Regions from separate parts of the Halomonas sp. 3H genome, predicted to be linked through region 1. Evidence: predicted binding sites of a transcription regulator. Region 1 holds the regulator's gene; the other holds the start of a gene.

The links. The regulator sigma-54, encoded in region 1, starts transcription at its own class of promoters, with help from an activator protein. The targets are predictions, from matches to a motif close to TGGCACNNNNNTTGCTNT.
Region 2: a site for sigma-54 is predicted at 3,342-3,359, ahead of NFC98_RS06785 (urease accessory protein UreD). Genes of this name have one in related genera too.

Annotation. Positions count from the first base shown of each region.
Region 1 covers NZ_CP100360.1:2,539,897-2,546,627, reverse strand. The annotation lists gene NFC98_RS11870 (HPr family phosphocarrier protein) at 1-196, opposite strand, end outside; gene rapZ (RNase adapter RapZ) at 200-1,129, opposite strand; gene ptsN (PTS IIA-like nitrogen regulatory protein PtsN) at 1,174-1,638, opposite strand; gene raiA (ribosome-associated translation inhibitor RaiA) at 1,645-1,953, opposite strand; gene NFC98_RS11850 (RNA polymerase factor sigma-54) at 2,138-3,553, opposite strand; gene lptB (LPS export ABC transporter ATP-binding protein) at 3,718-4,443, opposite strand; gene lptA (lipopolysaccharide transport periplasmic protein LptA) at 4,453-4,959, opposite strand; gene lptC (LPS export ABC transporter periplasmic protein LptC) at 4,956-5,546, opposite strand; gene NFC98_RS11830 (HAD family hydrolase) at 5,551-6,108, opposite strand; gene NFC98_RS11825 (SIS domain-containing protein) at 6,137-6,731, opposite strand, start outside.
Region 2 covers NZ_CP100360.1:1,443,076-1,449,806, forward strand. The annotation lists gene urtB (urea ABC transporter permease subunit UrtB) at 1-440, shown strand, start outside; gene urtC (urea ABC transporter permease subunit UrtC) at 444-1,589, shown strand; gene urtD (urea ABC transporter ATP-binding protein UrtD) at 1,586-2,422, shown strand; gene urtE (urea ABC transporter ATP-binding subunit UrtE) at 2,422-3,120, shown strand; gene NFC98_RS06785 (urease accessory protein UreD) at 3,394-4,287, shown strand; gene NFC98_RS06790 (urease subunit gamma) at 4,424-4,726, shown strand; gene NFC98_RS06795 (urease subunit beta) at 4,737-5,057, shown strand; gene ureC (urease subunit alpha) at 5,054-6,731, shown strand, end outside.

The DNA.
Region 1 (6,731 bases):
CGGCGCTCACGGTGAGCTCGGTCCCGCAGGGGGCAGCGAGCATCAGCAGCGACATGATGTTGGCGGCGTCGCCCTGCAGGGGGCCATTGGCCACGGTGACGCGCGAGGCGAAGGGCTGGCAGCACTGCACCAGCTTGGTGGCGGCGCGGGCGTGCAGGCCGCGCTTGTTGGTGAGGGTCAGCTGGCGTTGCGGCACGCGTCAGTTTCCTTGCTTTCCCTGGCCGTCGGGCGCTTCCTCCGCCCCTCCGGACTGGCGGGCCAGGGTGTCGTGGATGCCCAGCTCGCGGTGGCGCAGCCGCACGTTGGGGTGGTGCTCGGCCAGGCGCGCCGCGAGGCGCTCGGCCAGGTAGACGGAGCGGTGCTGGCCGCCGGTGCAGCCGATGGCCACCGTCAGGTAGCTGCGGTGGCTGGCCCGGTAGGCCGGCATCCAGCGCTCGACCCAGCCGAGGATGTCGTCGAGCATCTCGGCGACGATCGGGTAGCCCTCGAGGAAGGCGATGATCTCGGGGTCGCGGCCGGTGGCGCTGCGCAGGCGCGGGTCCCAGTAGGGGTTGGGCAGGCAGCGGGCATCGAAGACGATGTCGGCATCCAGGGGCACGCCGCGCTTGAAGCCGAAGGACTCGATGGTCAGGGTCAGCTGTTCGGCGCGGTGACGGGCCACCTGGTCGCTGATGCGTCCGCGCAGCTCGTGGACCGACAGGCGCGAGGTATCGATCACCAGGTCCGCCAGGTCGCGGATCTCGGCGAGCGCCTGCTCCTCGGAGTCGATGGCCTCGGCCAGGGTCATGTGGCTGTCCCGGGTCAGGGGGTGGCGGCGGCGCGTGGCGGAGTAGCGCTCGAGCAGGATGCGGGCATCGGTGGTCAGGTAGATCACCTGGCAGTCGATGCCGCGGCTGCGTACCTCCTCGAGCAGGCTGGGGAAGCGCTGCAGGGCCTGGGGCAGGTTGCGCGCGTCGATGCTCACGGCAATCGACGAGCGAGGCGATTCCGCGCCCTTGAGCTCGTCGACCAGCGACCCGAGCAGCATGGCGGGCAGGTTGTCGATGGCGTAGTAGCCGAGGTCCTCGAGCGCCTGCAGCGCGATCGACTTACCCGAGCCGGAACGGCCGCTGATGATCACGAGCTGCATGACGGGTCTCCTGGTCATTGAAGTGGCCGGGCGGCCCGCAGGGCTCAGGCCTGTCGTCGGATCGCCTCGATGAGTCGCTCGTGGAGCTCGCGCTGGCTCTCGCTGCGGCGCAGGGCGCTGCGGGTATCGGCATCGTTCATGATGCCGGCCACCTGGGCCAGCAGGGCCAGGTGGGCGTCGTCGGCCTCTTCCGGCACCAGCAGCACGAAGACCAGGTCGACCGGCTCGCCGTCGATGGCATCGAAGTCCACCGGCTCGGCCAGCTTGAGGAAGCCGGCGATCGGGGTCTTGCAGTGGGGGCTCCGGGCATGGGGAATCGCCACCCCGTTGCCGATGCCGGTGCTGCCCAGCCGTTCACGGCCGATCAGGCGGCTGAAGACTTCCTGACTGTCGAGGCTGGGGGTGTTCTGGGCGATGAAGGTGCTGAAGAACTCCAGCACCCGCTTCTTGCTTCCCCCGGGCACACCGAACAGGGTGCGCTCGGGGGGCAGGATGGTTTCCAGTGTCATGGTGAATCAGCGGGCGCCGGCGCCCTGGGCGCGGGCCTGGGCCTTCTCCTTGTGCTTGACCAGCTGGCGGTCCACCTTGTCGGCCAGGGCATCGATGGCGGCGTACATGTCGCCGTCCTGGGCTTCGGCATGCAGGTCGGCACCGGCGGCGTGCAGGGTGCAGGCGGCGAGCTGGCGCTCCTTCTCCACGGACAGGGTCACCTGGACATTGGTGATGTTGTCGTAGTGGCGCTCCACGCGAGCCAGTTTCTCGTTCACATAGCCACGCAGGGCATCGGTCAGTTCCACATGATGGCCGGTGATGTTGACTTGCATGACACGCTCCTTGCTCGTTGGTTGTGATTCGATTGTAACCCTTTTTCCTGCCTTGCATACCCCCCGCGCCGGCAGCGTCGAGCGGTGCGTTGACGCGGGTCAGCGAAGGCGCTTGCGCTCGCTGGAAGAGGGGATGCCCATGGCCTCGCGGGTGACTGTGGAGAGCGCCACGGTCCACCCGGATTCAACGCAGCCGCTTGCGCTCGCTGGAGGAGGGGATTCCCATGGCCTCCCTGTACTTCGCCACGGTCCTGCGCGCCACCTGGATGCCGGCTTCGTCGAGCAGGGCGACCAGCTTGCTGTCGGAGAGCGGCTTGCGCGGGGGCTCCTCCTGGATCAGCTTGCGGATGCGGGCGCGAATGGCGGTGCTGGAGTGGGCGTCGCCCTCGCCGTTGCCGCCGACATGGCTGGAGAAGAAGTACTTCAGCTCGAACACGCCCCGCGGGGTATGGATGTACTTCTGGGTGGTGACCCGGGAGATGGTCGACTCGTGCATCTCCACCGCCTGGGCGATGTCGGCCAGGATCAGCGGCTTCATCGCCTCCTCGCCCTGCTCGAGGAAGTCGAGCTGGCGGGCCATGATCTCGCGGCCGACCCGGAGCAGGGTGTCGTTGCGGCTGGAGAGGCTCTTGAGCAGCCAGCGCGCCTCCTGCAGGTGGTCCTTGAGGAACTGGTTGTCCTGGCTCTTGTCGGCGCGGCGGATCAGGGCGGCGTAATCGGGCTGGATCCGCAGCCGCGGCAGGGCGTCCGGGTTGAGCTCGATCTTCCAGCCGCGGCTGTCATAGCGGGCGACGAGGTCGGGGATCACGTAGTCGCTGTCCACGCTGGCGAAGGCGCTGCCGGGTCGCGGATCGAGCGAGCGGACCAGGGCGATCACCGTTTCCAGGTCGTCGTCGTCGAGCCCCAGCCGCCGCTTGAGCAGGCGGCGGTCGTCGCCGGCCAGGGCCTCGAGGAACTGGCGCACCAGGCGGCGGGCCTGGGGCAGCAGGGGGGTGTTGTCGGGCAGGGTGGCGAGCTGCAGCATCAGGCACTCGCGCAGATCGCGGGCGAAGACCCCGGTGGGCTCGAACTGCTGCAGGCGCAACAGCACCTGCTCCACCTCGCGGCTGCGCAGGCCGTCGAGGCCCTGGCGGCGCAGCCCGTCACGAATCTCGTCGAGGGGCTGGGCCAGGTAGCCGGCGTCGTCCACGGCATCGATCAGGCTCTCGGCGATCTGCAGCTGGCGAGGCTCGAGGTCGGTCATTGCCAGCTGCCAGGCGAGGTGGCCCCGCAGGCTCTGTCCCTCGGCCTGGCGCTCGAAGTCCGGCCCTTCCCCCCCGCCGGCGGGGGCGCCCAGGTCCTGGTAGGTGTCCGACCAGTCGCTGTCGGTGGAGAGTTCCGCGGGGATCTCGCTGGACCAGTCATCCTCGGGTGTCTCGGCGACCGCCTGCTCGCCGAACCCCTCCTCGAGTTCCAGCATCGGGTTGGACTCCATCGCCTGCTGGATCTCCTGGCGCAGGTCCAGGGTGGAGAGCTGCAGCAGGGCGATGGCCTGCTGCAGCTGGGGGGTCATGGTCAGCTGGGTGCCGACGCGCAGCTGAAGGGAGGCTTTCATGGCCATCGGTGAGGTCTGCTCTCTTCGCCGGAAAGCCTCACCCTAGTCCGCGGCAGGGCCCGATGCAAGCCTCCGGGAGAGGAAAATGCAGCAATAAGCGTGCCAAGCGCAATCCTCATGCCGTCGCGATATAACGACATGTACTTCAGTGACTTGTGGAAGCGTTCGGGCTAGAGACGGAAGTCCTCGCCCAGGTAGACCTCACGCACCCGCTGGTTGGCGAGGATCGAGTCGGGGCTGCCCTCGGCGATGATCTTGCCGTCGCCGACGATGTAGGCGGTGTCGCAGATGTCGAGGGTCTCGCGGACGTTGTGGTCGGTGATCAGCACGCCGATGTCCCGGGCCTTGAGCTGGCGGATGATGCCCTTGATCTCCCCCACCGAGATGGGGTCGACGCCGGCGAAGGGCTCGTCGAGCAGGATGAAGGCGGGCTCGGTGGCCAGGGCCCGGGCGATCTCCACCCGGCGCCGCTCGCCCCCGGAGAGGCTCATGCCCAGGTTGTCGCGGATATGCGTCACATGGAACTCCTCGAGGAGCTGCTCGAGGCGGGCGCGGCGGGCCGGGCGGTCGAGGTCCTTGCGGGTCTCGAGGATCGCCATGATGTTGTCGGCCACCGAGAGCTTGCGGAAGATCGAGGCCTCCTGGGGCAGGTAGCCGATCCCGGCCCGGGCGCGCTGGTGCATGGCGGCCCGGGAGAGGTCGAGCCCGTCGATGTACACCTCGCCGGCATCGGCGCGCACCAGGCCCACGATCATGTAGAAGGAGGTGGTCTTGCCGGCGCCGTTGGGGCCCAGCAGGCCGACGATGCGGCCCTGGTCGATGGAGAGGCTGATGTCCTGCACCACGCGGCGGCGCTTGTAGCTCTTGGCCAGGTGGCGGGCGTGAAGGGTCTTCATGGGGTCGCCTTACTGCTCGGGCTGGAGGGTCATGCGGATGCGCTGGCGTCCCTCGACGCCTTCGCCCTCGGCACGGGCCTGGACCACGCGGCGGTCGAGGAAGTACTCGAGGTAGCCGCCGTCGAAGGTGTCGCCGCCCTGGTGCAGCTCGGCCCGGTCGATCAGCTCCACCCGGCGTTCGGCCACGTGGTAGATGATGGTGCGGCCCCAGCCCCGGACCACCGGCTCGGCCGGGTCGGGCTGCTGCTCGATATAGGCGCGCTCGCCGGTGGCGATGGCACGGGTGAGCTCGCCGGCGGCGTTGCGGCGGATCTCCACCCGGTCGCCGGTGAGCTGCATGCTGCCCTGGCGGATGTCCACGTCGCCGGTGTAGACGGCGGTGCCGGCGCGGTCGTCCAGGTCGAGGCGGTCGGCCTCCACCTCGATGGGCGCGGAGGCATCTCCCTGCTGCGCCAGGGCCGGGGCGGTGGCCAGCGGCAGCAGCAGGCAGAGCAGCAGGGCGAAGGGGGGCTTCATGGCGGGGACTCCTCTCGGGTCTCGGGCGGATGGTGGCCGCGCACATTGTCGGTCAGCCGCGCCCGGTTGTCATGGATCCAGGCATCGAAGCGGTCGCCGCTCATGCGCTGGGGGGGCTGGCGCAGCAGGGCCGGGGTGTCGCTCCAGGCGTGGCCGGTATCGGCGTCGAAGTGCAGGACCTCGGTGTCTAGCTGCCAGCGCTCCTCGGGGGCGTTGAGCCGGGCGTCGCCGGAGAGCGTCAGCGGGTTGCCGCCGGGCCCCAGCACGCCGCTGTCGGCCCGGGCGTACCAGACCCGCCCGGCGCTGTCGTGGAGCCGGGCGTCGGGGGTCTGCAGGCGGGTCACGTCGTCGTGGGGGGTATGCACCAGGCGCGGCGTGTCGAGGCGCTGGTGGGCGCGGCCCTCGGCGTCGAAGCGGGTCAGGCGGGCGCCCTCGAGGTAGTAGTCGGGCTCGCCCGCCTCGTCCCGGGGGACCTCCCCGTACTCCGGCCCGCCGCGCGGGTCGAGCAGGACGAGGGCGCCGCCCAGGGCCAGCAGGATCAGCAGCAGCCAGACCCGGAAGGAGGGGCGGGGCAGGGACCACGCCATGGGCTCAGTTGACCCCGTGGAGGTAGGTGTCGAGCACCGCGTCCCAGTGGCCCTGGGCCCTCAGCAGGGTGTCACAGATCTCGCGCACGGCGCCGTGGCCGCCGGCCCGTTCGGTCACCCAGTCGGCATGCTTCTGGATGTAGTCCGGGGCGGAGGGGACGCTGATGCCGATCCCGGCGCGCCGGATGGCGCCCACATCGGGCATGTCGTCGCCGCAGTAGGCCGCCTGGTCGAACTCGAGGCCGAGCCGGGTGCAGAGGTCGCGCAGCACCGGCAGCTTCTTCTCCACGCCCTGGAAGACGTGCTTGATGCCCAGGGCGGCGGCCCGCCGGCTCACCGTGGGGGAATCCCGGCCGGTGATCAGCGCCACTTCGATGCCGGCCCGCTTGAGCAGCTTGAGGCCGTGGCCGTCCATGACGTTGAAGGCCTTGATCTCGATGCCGTCGGCCTGGAAGTAGAGCTGGCCGTCGGTGAGGACGCCGTCCACGTCCAGGGCCAGCAGGCGGATCCGGCGCAGCCGGTCGACCAGGCGGGGGTCTTGCAGGGGAGAAACGTGGGTCATGGGGACTCCGGGAGGGTGGGGGATGGCATCAGATGACACCGCTGGCCAGCAGGTCGTGCATGTGCAGGGCGCCGATCGGTCGGCCCTGGTCATCGACCACGGCCAGCGCCGAGATGCGGTGGTCTTCCATCAGGCGCACAGCCTCGGCGGCGAGCATCTCCGGGTGGGCGCGCTTGCCGGGGACGGTCATCACCTCGTCCACGGTCAGGGCGCCGAGGTCGCGGTGCTGGTCGAGGGTGCGGCGCAGGTCGCCGTCGGTGTAGACGCCGACCAGGCGGCCCGTGTCATCGACCACGCAGGTGAAGCCGAGCCCCTGGCGGGTGATCTCCAGCAGGGCGTCGCGCAGCGGGCTGCCCAGGGGCACCCGGGGCAGGCGGCTGCCCTGGTGCATCAGGTCGGCCACGCGCAGCAGCAGCCGCTTGCCCAGGCTGCCGCCCGGGTGGGAGCGGGCGAAGTCCTCGGCGGTGAAACCGCGGGACTCCAGCAGCGCCACGGCCAGGGCGTCGCCCAGTGCCAGGGAGGCGGTGGTCGACGAGGTCGGGGCCAGGTCCAGCGGGCAGGCCTCGCGCTCGACCCCGGCATCCAGGTGGGCCTCGGCATGGCGGGCCAGGGTCGAGGTGGGC
Region 2 (6,731 bases), 1.1 Mb from region 1:
TCGCCCTGGCGGTGTTCGCCGGCCTGATGCTGATCATGCGCCGCACCCGGCTGGGCCTCGAGGTGCGGGCGGTGACCCAGAATCGCGCCATGGCACGCTCCATGGGCATCCGCGCGACCCGGGTCGATATCCTCACCTTCGCCCTGGGTTCCGGGGTCGCGGGCCTGGCCGGGGTGGCGCTCTCCCAGCTCACCAACGTCGGGCCCAACCTGGGCCAGAACTACATCATCGACTCCTTCATGGTGGTGGTGTTCGGCGGCGTCGGGAACCTCTGGGGCACCCTGGTGGCGGGCCTGTCGCTGGGCGTGATCAACCAGGTGCTGGAGCCCTGGGCCGGCGCCGTGCTGGCCAAGATCATCGTTCTGGTCTTCATCATCCTGTTCATCCAGAAACGCCCCCGCGGACTCTTTCCGCAGAAGGGCCGCGCGGCGGAGGGCTGACCCATGCAGGCTTCGAGATTCTGGCTGACGCGCCCCTTCGCGGAGCGCTCGACGCAGCTGTTCCTGGCCGTGCTGCTGGCCGCCATGACCCTGGTGACGCTGCTGCACGTGATGGTGCCCCAGGGCCATCCGCTCCACGTCAACGCCTATACCGTCAACCTCTTCGGCAAGTACCTGAGCTACGCGCTGCTCGCCGTCGCCGTGGACCTGGTGTGGGGCTATCTCGGCATCCTGAGCCTCGGCCATGGCGCCTTCTTCGCCCTGGGCGGCTACGCCATGGGCATGTACCTGATGCGCCAGATCGGCGACCGCGGGGTCTACGGCCACCCGGAGCTGCCGGACTTCATGGTGTTCCTCAACTGGGATGCGCTGCCCTGGTACTGGGCCGGCTTCGACATGGCCTGGTTCGCCTTCCTGATGGTACTGCTGGCTCCGGGGGCGCTGGCGCTGGTGTTCGGCTTCCTGGCCTTCCGCTCCCGGGTCACCGGAGTCTATCTGTCGATCATCACCCAGGCGCTGACCTTCGCCCTGATGCTGGCCTTCTTCCGCAACGAGATGGGCTTCGGCGGCAACAACGGGCTGACCGACTTCCGCGACATCCTCGGCTTCAACCTGCGCAGCGACCAGACTCGCCTCGGGCTCTTCCTGGCCAGCGGCGTGGCCCTGGCGCTGGGCTATCTGCTGTGCCGGGCGATCGTCGGCAGCAAGCTGGGGCGGGTCTGCGTAGCGACTCGCGATGCCGAGGCGCGCACCCGCTTCCTCGGCTACCGGGTCGAGCGCGTCCAGCTGTTCGTCTTCGTGGTCTCGGCGATGCTGGCGGGGGTCGCCGGCGCCTTGTACGTGCCCCAGGTGGGCATCATCAACCCCAGCGAGTTCTCGCCGCTCTTCTCCATCGAGATCGTGCTCTGGGTGGCGCTGGGCGGGCGCGCGACCCTCTATGGCGCGGTGATCGGGGCGATACTCGTCAACTACGCCAAGACGGTGTTCACCGGGGTGATGCCCGACGCCTGGCTGTTCGCCCTGGGCGGGCTCTTCGTGCTGGTCACGGTGTTCCTGCCGAAGGGCGTGGCCGGCCTGCTCGCCTGGCGGATCAGGCGTCGGCGACGGCCGGATGATGACCAACCCACCGGCAGTGAGGTATCCGCATGAGCCTGCTGAGATCCCTGGCCGACCGCGATCGCGTCTTCGACTTCCTGGTCCCGGCGACCTCGCCGGTGGACGTGCGCCACGGCCCGATCCTCTACCTGGAGGACGTCACGGTGAGCTTCGACGGCTTCAAGGCCATCAACAGGCTCAACCTGACCATCGACGATGGCGAGCTGCGCTGCATCATCGGCCCCAACGGCGCCGGCAAGACCACCATGATGGATATCATCACCGGCAAGACCCGGCCCGACAGCGGCCAGGTGTGGTTCGGCAGCCGCCACGACCTGCTGGCCATGAACGAGCCGGAGATCGCGAGCCTCGGCATCGGCCGCAAGTTCCAGAAACCCACGGTGTTCGAGGCGCTCAGCGTGTTCGAGAACCTGGAGCTGGCCATGGCCGCCGACAAGCGCATCCTGCCGACGCTCACCGCGCGCATGAGCGGGGAGATCCGCGATCGCATCGAGGAGGTGCTGGTCACCATCGGCCTGGTCGAACTGCGCGCGCGACCGGCGGGCATCCTCTCCCACGGCCAGAAGCAGTGGCTGGAGATCGGCATGCTGCTGATGCAGCGCCCGCGGCTGCTGCTGGTGGACGAGCCGGTGGCCGGCATGACCGAGCAGGAGATGGCGCGCACCGCGGAGCTGCTCACCGGGCTGGCCGGCAAGCAGTCGGTGGTGGTGGTAGAACACGACATGGGCTTCGTGCGCTCCATTGCCCGCCAGGTAACGGTGCTGCACCAGGGCAGCGTGCTGGCCGAGGGCACCATGGACCAGGTGGCCAGTGATCCCCGGGTGGTGGAAGTCTACCTGGGCGCGGAAGACGAGGAGCCGGCGTAATGCTGACCATCGACAAGCTCAACCAGTACTACGGCGAGAGCCACACCCTGTGGGACCTGGACCTCGAGGTGCCGGCGGGGGAGTGCACCTGCGTGATGGGCCGCAACGGGGTGGGCAAGACCACCCTGATGAAGGCGATCATGGGCGAGGTGGGGATCGCCTCCGGCAGCATCCGCTTCGCCGATGACGTCGAGCTGACCCGCCAGCGGGTCGAGGCGCGCTCCCGGCTGGGCATCGGCTACGTGCCCCAGGGGCGGCAGATCTTCCCGCTGCTCACCGTGGAGGAGAACCTGCGCACGGGTCTGGCCGCCCGGGGCGATGGCTTGAAGCGGATTCCCGGGCGCATCTATGAGCTCTTCCCGGTGCTCGAGGAGATGAAACACCGCCGCGGCGGGGATCTCTCCGGCGGCCAGCAGCAGCAGCTGGCCATCGGCCGGGCGCTGGTGCTCGAGCCCCGCCTACTGATCCTCGACGAGCCGGGGGAGGGGATCCAGCCCAATATCGTCACCCTGATCGGCGAGGTGATCCGCCGGCTGATCAAGGAGGACGGCCTGACCGTGCTGCTGGTGGAGCAGAAGCTGCCCTTCGCCCGCAAGTACGCCGACCGCTTCGTGATCATGGACCGTGGCCGGCCGGTGGCCAGGGGGCCGATCGGTGAGCTGACCGATGCGCTGATCAGGGAGCACCTCACCGTCTAGGCTTGAAGCGCCGAGCGCCGAGCGCCGAGCATCGAGGCGCCCCCGTGATTCTCAGGTGGCGCCTTGCACCTTTCTGGTCTGCCCGCCCGTGCGCCTGCACCCGCGAGGTGCGTGGCGGCCCGCCCCGATGCACCGCGAGAGGGCGAGGGCGCCTCAGGCCTGGCCTCGGGATCTATTTCAAATCACTGAATATATTAAGAAAAATATCTCCTTCCCCATTCTGGTACGCCCCTTGCTGAAAGCTGGTCAGACCCGCTGGATCACGAGCCGCCCATGACCGCCTTCGAGACCTCCCTGGATGCCACGCCGCCGACCGACTCCGGCCATCGCTTCGATGCGGGGCGCCGCTGGGAGGCCAGCCTGGACCTGGGCTTCACCTCCCGCCGGGGGGTGACCCGCCTGGTGCATGCGCGCCATCGCGGGCCGCTGCGGGTGCAACGGCCCTTCTACCCGGAGGGCCCGGAGGGCGCCTGCCACCTCTACCTGCTTCACCCGCCGGGCGGCCTGGTCAGCGGCGACGTTCTGAGCATCGATGTCGGCGTCGAGAGCGGCGCCCGGGCGCTGCTGACCACGCCCGCCGCCAACAAGCTCTATCGCGCCGACAGCCACGGCGTGGCCTGGCGGCAGCAGTCGCGCCTGCGGGTGGAGGAGGGCGCCACCCTCGAGTGGCTGCCCCAGGAGACCATCGCCTTCGACGGGGCCCGGGGCGAGCAGCGGACTACCATCGAGCTGGCCGGCAGCGCCCGCTGCCTGGGCTGGGAGGTCATGGCCCTGGGCCGCCCCGCCAGCGCATTGCCGTTTGCCTCGGGGCGCATCGAGCAGCGCTTCCGACTCACCCGCGACGGCAAGCCGCTGTGGCTCGAGCGCCAGCCGCTGGACCCCGCCCACGCGCGCTTCGCGGGGCGCTGGGGCCAGGGCGGTGCCAGCGTCCAGGCGACTCTCTGGGCGGTGGGCCTGAATGATGAGGCCGAGGCCGTCGAGGCGCTGCGAGAGGGGCTTGGCGCCTCGACCCGCTGGGCGGTCACCGTGCGCCACGGCGTGCTGCTGCTGCGCTACCTGGGCCAGGAGTGCCGCGAGGCCTGGGCACTCTGCGAGGCCGCCTGGCGGGTGCTTCGCCCCCGGCTGCTGGGTCTCGAGGCCCAGGTGCCGCGCATCTGGCTGACATAGAAGGTTTCGCCTACGGCCGGGGTGGTAGGAGCTCTGCTTGCAGAGCGATGGCGGCGTCAGGCATCGCCGTGCAAGCACGGCTCCTACAAGCCGCGGACTGACTGCGGCGCAACCATTTCAAAGACGAGAGGTGCCCATGGAACTGACCCCCAGAGACAAGGACAAGCTGCTGCTCTTCATGGCGGCCCAGCTGGCCGAGCGCCGCCGCGCCCGGGGCCTGAAGCTCAACTACCCCGAGGCGGTGGCGCTGATCAGCTTCGAGATCCTCGAGGGCGCCCGGGACGGCCGCACGGTGGCCGAGCTGATGAGCGCCGGGCGCGAGATCCTGACCCGTGACGACGTCATGGAGGGGGTGGCAGAGCTGGTCGACGAGGTGCAGGTGGAGGCCACCTTCCCGGATGGCACCAAGCTGGTCACCGTTCATGGTCCGATTGTCTGAGGAGCTTGCGATGATTCCTGGCGAATACCAGCTGAAGGAGGGCGAGATCGCGCTCTGCGAGGGGCGTGATCGCCTGACCCTCGAGGTCGCCAACACTGGCGACCGGCCGATCCAGGTCGGCTCCCACTACCACTTCGCCGAGGCCAACCCGGCGCTCACCTTCGATCGCGACCGGGCCCGGGGTCATCGCCTCGACGTGGCCGCCGGCACGGCGATCCGCTTCGAACCGGGCCAGACCCGCGAGGTCACGCTGATTCCCTATGCCGGCCGTCGCCATGTCTACGGCTTCCGGGGCGAGGTGATGGGTGCGCTGGAAGGAGACGCGTCATGAAGCCGGTCAACAAGATCAGTCGCCAGGCCTATGCCGACATGTACGGCCCCACGGTGGGCGACCGTGTGCGCCTCGGCGACACCGCGCTGTGGATCGAGGTGGAGCGGGACGCCACCCACTATGGTGAGGAGGTGAAGTTCGGCGGCGGCAAGGTGATCCGCGACGGCATGGGCCAGAGCCAGCGCCATGACGCTAGCGTGATGGACACCGTGATCACCAACGCCCTGATCCTCGACTGGTGGGGCATCGTCAAGGCGGACGTGGGCATCCAGGCCGGGCGCATCGCCGCCATCGGCAAGGCCGGTAATCCCGACACCCAGCCCGACGTTGCGATCGTCATCGGCCCCGGCACCGAGGTGATCGCCGGCGAGGGCAGGATCCTCACCGCCGGCGGCATCGATGCCCATATCCACTTCATCTGCCCCCAGCAGGTAGAGGAGGCGCTGATGAGCGGCATCACGACCATGCTGGGCGGCGGCACCGGGCCTGCCACCGGTACCAACGCCACCACCTGCACCCCGGGGGAGTGGCACCTGGGCAAGATGCTCCAGGCAGTGGACGACCTGCCCATGAACATCGGCTTCCTGGGCAAGGGCAACGCCAGCCTGCCCGAGGCCCTGGAGGCGCAGCTCGAGGCCGGTGCCATGGGCCTCAAGCTCCACGAGGACTGGGGCACCACGCCCGCGGCCATCGACAACTGCCTCGCCGTGGCCGAGCGCTACGACGTGCAGATCGCCATCCACACCGACACCCTCAACGAGTCGGGCTTCGTGGAGGACACCCTGGCCGCGTTCAAGGAGCGTTGCATCCACACCTACCACACGGAGGGGGCTGGGGGCGGCCACGCGCCGGATATCCTCACCGCCTGCTCGAAGCCCTATGTGCTGCCGTCCTCCACCAATCCGACGCGGCCCTACACGGTCAACACCATCGACGAGCACCTGGACATGCTGATGGTGTGCCACCACCTGGATCCCAACATCCCCGAGGACGTGGCCTTCGCCGACTCGCGCATCCGCCGCGAGACCATCGCCGCCGAGGACATCCTCCAGGATCTCGGCGTGATCTCGATGATCGCCTCGGACTCCCAGGCCATGGGGCGGGTGGGGGAGGTGGTCTGCCGCACCTGGCAGACCGCCCACAAGATGAAGGTGCAGCGGGGACTGCTGCCCGAGGACGAGGCGCTTGGCGCCGACAACGTCCGGGCCCGGCGCTATATCGCCAAGTACACCATCAACCCGGCCATCACCCACGGGATCAGCCACGAGGTGGGCTCCATCGAGGTGGGCAAGCTCGCCGACCTGGTGCTCTGGAAGCCGGCCTTCTTCGGCGTCAAGCCGGCGCTGATCCTCAAGGCCGGGATGATCGCCGCCGCTCCCATGGGCGACCCCAACGCCTCCATTCCCACCCCCCAGCCGGTGCACTACCGCACCATGTTCGGGGCCTTCGGCCGCGCCGCCAGCCAAACCCGCCTGACCTTCGTCAGCCAGGCGGCGCTGGACGCCGGCATCAAGGAGCGGCTGGGGCTCAAGAGCGAGCTCTCCGCCTGCCGCAACGTGCGCGGGGTGAGGAAGGGCGACATGAAGTTCAACGACGCCTGCCCCGAGCTCAGCGTCGACCCCCAGACCTACGAGGTGCGCTGCGATGGGGAGCTCTTGACCTGCGAGCCCGCCA